Regions from separate parts of the Streptomyces sp. NPDC089919 genome, predicted to be linked through region 1. Evidence: riboswitches for the same ligand, from Rfam matches in the RefSeq annotation. Region 1 holds a riboswitch; each other region holds the start of a gene.

Region 1 (2,254 bases):
TCGGCGAGCAGGACCGCCAGCCGGTCCGCCCAGCCGAGGAAGGTGCCGTCGGGGCCCGGGTCGCCCACGCCCTCGGTGAAGCTGTCGCCGATGGCCGCGTACGAGCCGGCCCGGACCGCCGGAGGGGTCGCCGGGGTGCCGTGCGGGTCCGCCGCGGTTGCCTGAGCTGCTGAAGGTGTCGAATCGCCTGCCACGGGAGCACATCCTTCACCCAAAGATGTGACCTACGCGACCGTAGGCAGGGGTTGACGCAGGGTGATCTGTACCACCCGGTCGGTTGGAGGGGGCCAGACGTACGGCCGGCGCCCCCTCGGGGCCCCGGCCGTACGCGTGGTGCGGACGCGCCTCGCACGCCGACGCGGACGCGCTCCGGAGGCGCCTCAGACGCTGACGCCCTTGCCCCGCAGGTAGGCGAGCGGGTCGATGTCCTCGCCGTAGTTCGGGCCGGTGCGGATCTCGAAGTGCAGGTGCGGGCCGGTGGAGTTGCCGGTGGAACCGGACAGGCCGATGCTGTCGCCCGCGGCGACGCTCTGCCCGGCGGAGACGTTCAGCTGCGAGAGGTGGCCGTACTGCGAGTAGCGGCCGTCCGCGTGCCGGATGACGACCTCGTTGCCGTAGGCGCCGGCCCAGCCGGCCGAGACCACGGTGCCCGCGGCCACCGCGTGGACGGTGGTACCGGTGCCGACCGCGAAGTCCACCCCGGTGTGGTAGCCGCTGGACCACATGCTGCCGCCCTCGTGGTACTGCGTCGTGATGCTCGCGCTGACCGGGGCCATGAAGGAGACGGCGCCGGTGCTGCGCTGCGCGGAGCGGCTGGCGGCGGTCGTCGCGGGCCGCTCGGCCGGCGCCTGCGCGGCCGCGGCCTGCGGCTTCGCGTGGCCCGCGGCCTTGGCCGCCTTCGGGGCCTGCGCGGCCTCGGGAGCACCGGCGGCCGCCTTCGCGCCGAGGGTCAGCTCGAGCCCCGGGTGGATCAGGGAGGGGTTCCCGCCGACGGCGGCGCGGTTGTCGGCATACAGCTGCTGCCAGCCGCCGGCCAGACCGTGCTCGTCGGCGATCTTGGAGAGGTAGTCGCCCGCGACCACGGTGTACGTGGCCGGCGCGGCGGCCGGCAGCGCGGCGGTGTGCCCGGGGGCGGCCTGGACGGCCGGCGCCGCGGCGGCGGTGTGCCCGGGGGCGGTGTGGCCCGCCGCGGTGGCTCCGGTGGCCCCGATCAGCGGCAGGGCCAGCGCGGCCCCGCCGGTGCCGGCGACCGCGAGGGAGCGGCTGAGCGGGCTGGGCTTCGGGCGGCGGTGCTTGCCTTTTCCGGGCATGGCGCATTCCTCTCCGGCGCCTGCGAGGTGAGCTGTCGGGTTCGGGCTGGAGATGCCCGGCCGCATCGCGCGGCTTCACCCCGAGCCGTCCGGACGGAAGATCCGGGATCGGCGACTTACCTGGTTCCCCCGCTCCTGCCGCACGAGTGATCGAATGAGTGCGGTCATCGGGCGGCGGCAGGATTCGGCGATCCGCCCGGATTCCCGGGGAACGTATTCCAGTTCGACCGGGGGGAACAAGCCCGGAATTCCCTCTCGGATTACCCGGGGAGGAATGATCTCCGGAATTCCGGTAACACTCCGTCTATTGCGACCGCGTAATGGCCCGCCAGTGAACGGAATTGGGGATTCCGGCTCGACCACAGAACGTCACCGTATGATCCTGCTCACCAGGGGGTGGGGACATCTCCCGCCCCCCTGCGGTAACTTGACGCCAAGTAGTGCAATTCGGACACATCACCCGAGCCGCGAGGAGCCCCAGTGACCCAGCAGATACCCCAGGCACCGGCGACCGAGCCGGAGCTCACCGGCGTGCGCAACTTCCGCGACGTGGGCGGACTTCCGGCCGTCGACGGCCGCCGGGTACGAACGGGGCTTCTGTTCCGAAGCGGACATCTCGCCCAAGCCACCGAAACCGATGCGGAATACCTCGCCTCGCTCGGCCTGCACACGATCTTCGACTTCCGCAACAACGCCGACACCTCGCTCGAAGGCGCCGACGTCGCCCTCCCCGGCGTGCTGAACATCAACATCCCGCTCTCCGACCCCGCCGAGGGCAAGCAGTTCTGGGGCATGGTCCGCACCGGCAACCTGGACCAGCTCACCGAACTGCTCGGGGACGGCAAGGCCGCCGCCCGGATGTCCTCCTCGTACCGGATCATGATCGAGGAGCGCACCGCCGAGCACAGCCGCGTCATCCACGCCCTGGCCGAGGACAGCGTCCC
Region 2 (2,254 bases), on a different contig from region 1:
GCTCCGGGGCATCGGCCAGCCGACCGCCCGGGTCCTGGGACGAAAAAGGGTCCGAATACCCGTCTTCCAGGACATAGGGCCCTTGATCATCGGGTCCTCGACCGGCGCCGGACAGACGTCCGCCCGGCGCGTCGGGGGGAGGACGCGCCGGGCGGGCGTGGTTACTCACGGGTCAGTCGCGCCCCGTTGGGGAAAGTTTCACCGCTTCCCCTCGCAGGCGCGCGGCCGCCGCCCCTCCTGCGAGGGGGGTTTCAGCCGGTCTCCGTTCAGGAGAGCTTGAGCATCTGGCCCGGGTAGATCAGGTCGGCATCGGTGACGATGTCCTTGTTGAGCTCGAAGAGCTTCTCCCAGCCACCGGTCACCTTGTTGGCGTCGGCGATGGTGCCGAGGGTGTCGCCGGCCTTGACCTCGTAAGAGCCGTTGCCCTTCTTGATGGTCTGGGCCGGGGCGGCGGGGGCGGCCGGCTTGGGGGCCTCGGAGGTGCGCTCGGAGCGGGTGGTGGGCGCCGACTCCGTGCGGACCGTCTCGGTGCGCTTGGCCTTCTTCTTCTTGACCGGGGTGGAGGAGCTGTCCGAACCGCTGTGCTTCGAGGCGCCGGACAGGCCCACGCCGCAGCTCGGCCAGGCACCCTTGCCCTGCGAGGCCAGGACCTTCTCGGCCACGGCTATCTGCGCGGACTTGCTGGCCTGGTTGGCCTGCGGGGCGTAGTTGGTGCCGCCGTACGCGGCCCAGGTGGACGGCGAGAACTGCAGGCCGCCGTAGTAGCCGTTGCCGGTGTTGATGGACCAGTTGCCACCGGACTCGCACGCCGCGACGCGGTCCCACTCGGAGGTGGTGGCGGCGCTGGCGGTGCCGGCGGCCATCAGCGGGGCGGCGACGACCGCACCGGCGACACCGACGAGGGCGGCGGCGCGGGTGGCCTTGGAGGCGCGACGGTGCTTGCCCTTGGAAAGCAGCATGGAAGGAATCTCCTCACCGACGCCTGCGAGGTGAGCTGTCGGGTTCGGGCGTAGTGAGTTGCCCGGCCGCGCGACGAGCGCGCGGCTTCACCCCTAGCCGTTTCCGTGACCATCTCTCAATGGCCGGTCCCGGCACTTACCTTGGGTCCCCCGCTCCTGCCTTCGGCGCTTGCGCGACGACTGTTCCCCCCGTCCGCCGGCAGGATTCGGCGATGCGGTCGAAGAGGCCCGCGGTGGCGAGCGGTTCAGACGTTAGACAGACGGCTCCCCGATGTTCAAGGTCGGACATCGGGGAGAAACCGCCGGGACTTGCCTTCCGGGAACCGACGTTTGCGCAGGTGAGAGGCGTTGCGGCCGAAGGTCACGGATAGGACACGCCAGTTGGGGCGCTGAGACTCATGTCTCATTTGATCAAAACGGGCATTCAGTATCTTATCGACGCCCGAACTGCCCCTACTTCTCGCTTAGGTCGAGATTCTGGCCGGGCTTGATCAGGTCGGCGTCACCGCCGATGACCTGCTCGTTGGCCTTGTAGAGGGCGCTCCAGCCGCCCTTCACCTTCTTCGCGTCCGCGATCTCCCAGAGGTTGTCGCCGGCCTTGACGGTGTACGTCGGGTCTTCGACGGGCTTCGAGCCGGTCTGGGTCGCCTCCGTACCGGACGGCTCGTCAGCCTCCGGCGCACCATTCGATGCATGACGTCCCGTAACGTCCGATTCGTCCCCTGACTCCTCGTCGGCTGCGTCACCGCGGTGCTTGCCGGTGCCGGGGGTCTCGGCGGTCGCGTCGGGGGTACCGGTGCTCGGGTCGGGGGTCCCGGGGGTGGCGCCAGGGGTCCCCGGGGTGGTCCCGGGGGTGGTCGAGGCGCCCGGGACCTCCGGGGTCTCCACGGTGGCCTCCGGGCTCTCGCGGGTGGCGCCCGGGATGGAGCCCGCGGGCGTCTCGGGCGTACCGGGGGTGCTCGGGGCGGTACGGGTACCCGGGGCCGAGGGGGCGGTGGTGCCGGGAGTGGCGGGGGCGGTGGGGGACTTGGTGCCCGACCCGGAGGTCCCCGGCGCACCCTGGGCGGCCGGCGGCTCGGGGGTGGGGCGCTCGTCGGGCCGTACCGGCGCCGGGGCGACCTCCTTGCCCCCGTCGTTCAGGCCGTCGTCCACCTCGGCCTTGGGGCCGCCCTTGGTGAGCCCGGAGGGGCCGGCGCACAGCGGCCAGGCCGTGGGGCCCTTGGTCGCCAGCACCTTCTCCGCGACCGCGATCTGCTGCGAGCGGCTGGCCAGGTCGGCGCGGGGGGCGTACTCGA
Region 3 (2,254 bases), on a different contig from region 1:
GCCGCCGAGCTGGAGCGCTGCGGCGCCACCCTCGACGCGCACGCCGACCACCCGGGCGTCCGGGTCTCGCTGGAGGTACCGGCCTCCCGGCTGCCCAAGGCGCTGGGGCTGCTCGCCGAGGCGCTGCGGGCGCCGGCCTTCGCGGACGCCGAGGTCGGCCGGCTGGTGCGCAACCGGCTCGACGAGATCCCGCACGAGCTGGCCAACCCGCAGCGCCGGGCGGCCAAGGAGCTCTCCAAGGAGCTGTTCCCCGCCGCGCTGCGGATGTCCCGGCCGCGCCAGGGCACCGAAGAGACCGTCGCGCGGATCGACGCGGCGGCCGTGCGCGCCTTCTACGACGCCCACGTGCGCCCCGCCACCGCCACCGCGGTGGTGGTCGGCGACCTGACCGGCACCGACCTGGCCGCGGTCCTGGCGGAGACGCTGGGCTCCTGGACCGGTGGCACCGGCGAGGCCTTCCCGGTCAGCCCGGTCACCGCCGACGACACCGGCCGCGTGGTGATCGTGGACCGCCCCGGTGCGGTCCAGACGCAGCTGCTGATCGGCCGGATCGGCGGGGACCGGCACGACCGCGTCTGGCCCGCCCAGGTGCTCGGCACCTACTGCCTCGGCGGCACCCTCACCTCCCGGCTGGACCGCGTCCTGCGCGAGGAGAAGGGCTACACCTACGGCGTGCGCGCCTTCGGCCAGGTGCTGCGCTCCACGGCCGACGGCACCGGCGCCTCGATGCTGGCCATCAGCGGCTCGGTGGACACCCCCAACACCGGCCCGGCGCTCGAGGACCTGTGGAAGGTGCTCCGGACGCTGGCCGAGGGCGGCCTGACCGACGCCGAACGCGACGTGGCCGTGCAGAACTTGGTGGGCGTGGCCCCGCTCAAGTTCGAGACCGCGGCGGCCGTCGCGAGCACCCTCGCCGACCAGGTCGAGCAGGAGCTGCCGGACGACTTCCAGGCGCAGTTGTACGCCCGGCTGGCCGACACCGGCACGGTGGAGGCGACTTCGGCCGTGGTCAACGCCTTCCCCGGGGACCGGCTGGTGACGGTCCTGGTGGGCGACGCCGGGCAGATCGCGGAGCCGGTGCGGGCGCTGGGCATCGGCGCGGTGACCGTGGTCGCCAACTGACCCGGTGACCAGGGCCCCGGAGGGGCCGTGGGCCGCGGGGCCCCGGTGGTATGACCACCGGGGCCCTTGTTGCGTCATATGTCCGGTTCGGGAGGGTGGTTGCCCGAATGCCCCGTGGCGTACGCCACAAAAACCCGTGTCTGTTTGGTGATTGTCCGACCATCCGCCTAGCGTCAACCTCGCTGTCCGTCAGCTGTAACAGCCGCACCCGCGGCACCGGACAGCGATCGCCGAGTCCCCGTCAGGCGCGAGCCTGGGGAGCCGGGGACCCACATCAGTCCCTGGGGTGAATCGGACCGCCTCGCCAGAGGCAGCCCGTAGGAGACCTTCCTGCTCCGAACCCGTCAGCTAACCCGGTAGGCGAGAAGGAAGGAAAGGATCAGCCCCTTCATGGCGTTTGGCAGTCGTGCCGCCGGCAAGCACCGCGGTCCCAGCCGTCTGAGCCGCAAGAGCGCGAACATGGCCGGCATAGCCGCCCTCGCGACCACCGGCGTCGTCGGCACCCTCGCCGGTCCGGCCTTCGCCGCGACCGAAGCAGAGCCCCGCGGCCTCGAGGACACCGGGCTGAACGCCGTCGTCGTCGCCGACGACCTGGCCGGCCAGATCGAGGCCCAGGCCGCGTCGCAGAAGGCCGCCGCCGAGATCGCCGCCGCCAAGGCCAAGGCCGAGGCCGACGCCCGCCAGCGGGCCGCCGAGGCCAAGGCGAAGGCCGAGGCCCGCGCCAAGGCCGAGCGCGAGGCCAAGGAGCGCGCCGCCCGCGAGGCCGAGCGCAAGCGCCTGCTGACCTTCGTCGCCCCGGTCGCCAACTCCTACGTCAGCACCGGCTACCTCAGCGGCGGCTCGATGTGGTCCTCCGGCCACCACACCGGCATCGACTTCCACGCCGCCTCCGGCACCTCGGTCCACGCGGTGGGCACGGGCGTCGTCGTCGAGGCCGGCTGGGGCGGCGCCTACGGCAACAACATCGTCATCAAGATGCTGGACGGCACGTACACTCAGTACGGCCACCTCTCGGCCATCCAGGTCTCGGTCGGCCAGCAGGTCACCCCGGGCGACCAGATCGCGCTGTCGGGCTCCACGGGCAACTCCAGCGGCCCGCACCTGCACTTCGAGGCCCGTACCGGGCCGGACT

The links. Region 1 has a riboswitch for cyclic di-AMP ahead of AB0O40_RS17555 (LysM peptidoglycan-binding domain-containing M23 family metallopeptidase). Riboswitches for the same ligand answer to the same signal wherever they lie in the genome.
Positions count from the first base shown of each region.
Region 2: it holds a riboswitch for cyclic di-AMP, as region 1 does, so the genes downstream of both, AB0O40_RS28525 (transglycosylase family protein) here and AB0O40_RS17555 (LysM peptidoglycan-binding domain-containing M23 family metallopeptidase) in region 1, are expected to answer to the same signal.
Region 3: it holds a riboswitch for cyclic di-AMP, as region 1 does, so the genes downstream of both, AB0O40_RS18875 (M23 family metallopeptidase) here and AB0O40_RS17555 (LysM peptidoglycan-binding domain-containing M23 family metallopeptidase) in region 1, are expected to answer to the same signal.

Region 1 is NZ_JBFBGK010000038.1:26,506-28,759, reverse strand. It holds gene AB0O40_RS17560 (SGNH/GDSL hydrolase family protein) at 1-92, opposite strand, end outside; gene AB0O40_RS17555 (LysM peptidoglycan-binding domain-containing M23 family metallopeptidase) at 381-1,310, opposite strand; cyclic di-AMP (ydaO/yuaA leader) riboswitch at 1,315-1,510, opposite strand; gene AB0O40_RS17550 (tyrosine-protein phosphatase) at 1,791-2,254, shown strand, end outside.
Region 2 is NZ_JBFBGK010000089.1:13,665-15,918, reverse strand. It holds gene AB0O40_RS28525 (transglycosylase family protein) at 267-959, opposite strand; cyclic di-AMP (ydaO/yuaA leader) riboswitch at 965-1,137, opposite strand; gene AB0O40_RS28520 (transglycosylase family protein) at 1,413-2,254, opposite strand, start outside.
Region 3 is NZ_JBFBGK010000043.1:10,585-12,838, reverse strand. It holds gene AB0O40_RS18880 (pitrilysin family protein) at 1-1,122, shown strand, start outside; cyclic di-AMP (ydaO/yuaA leader) riboswitch at 1,341-1,500, shown strand; gene AB0O40_RS18875 (M23 family metallopeptidase) at 1,513-2,254, shown strand, end outside.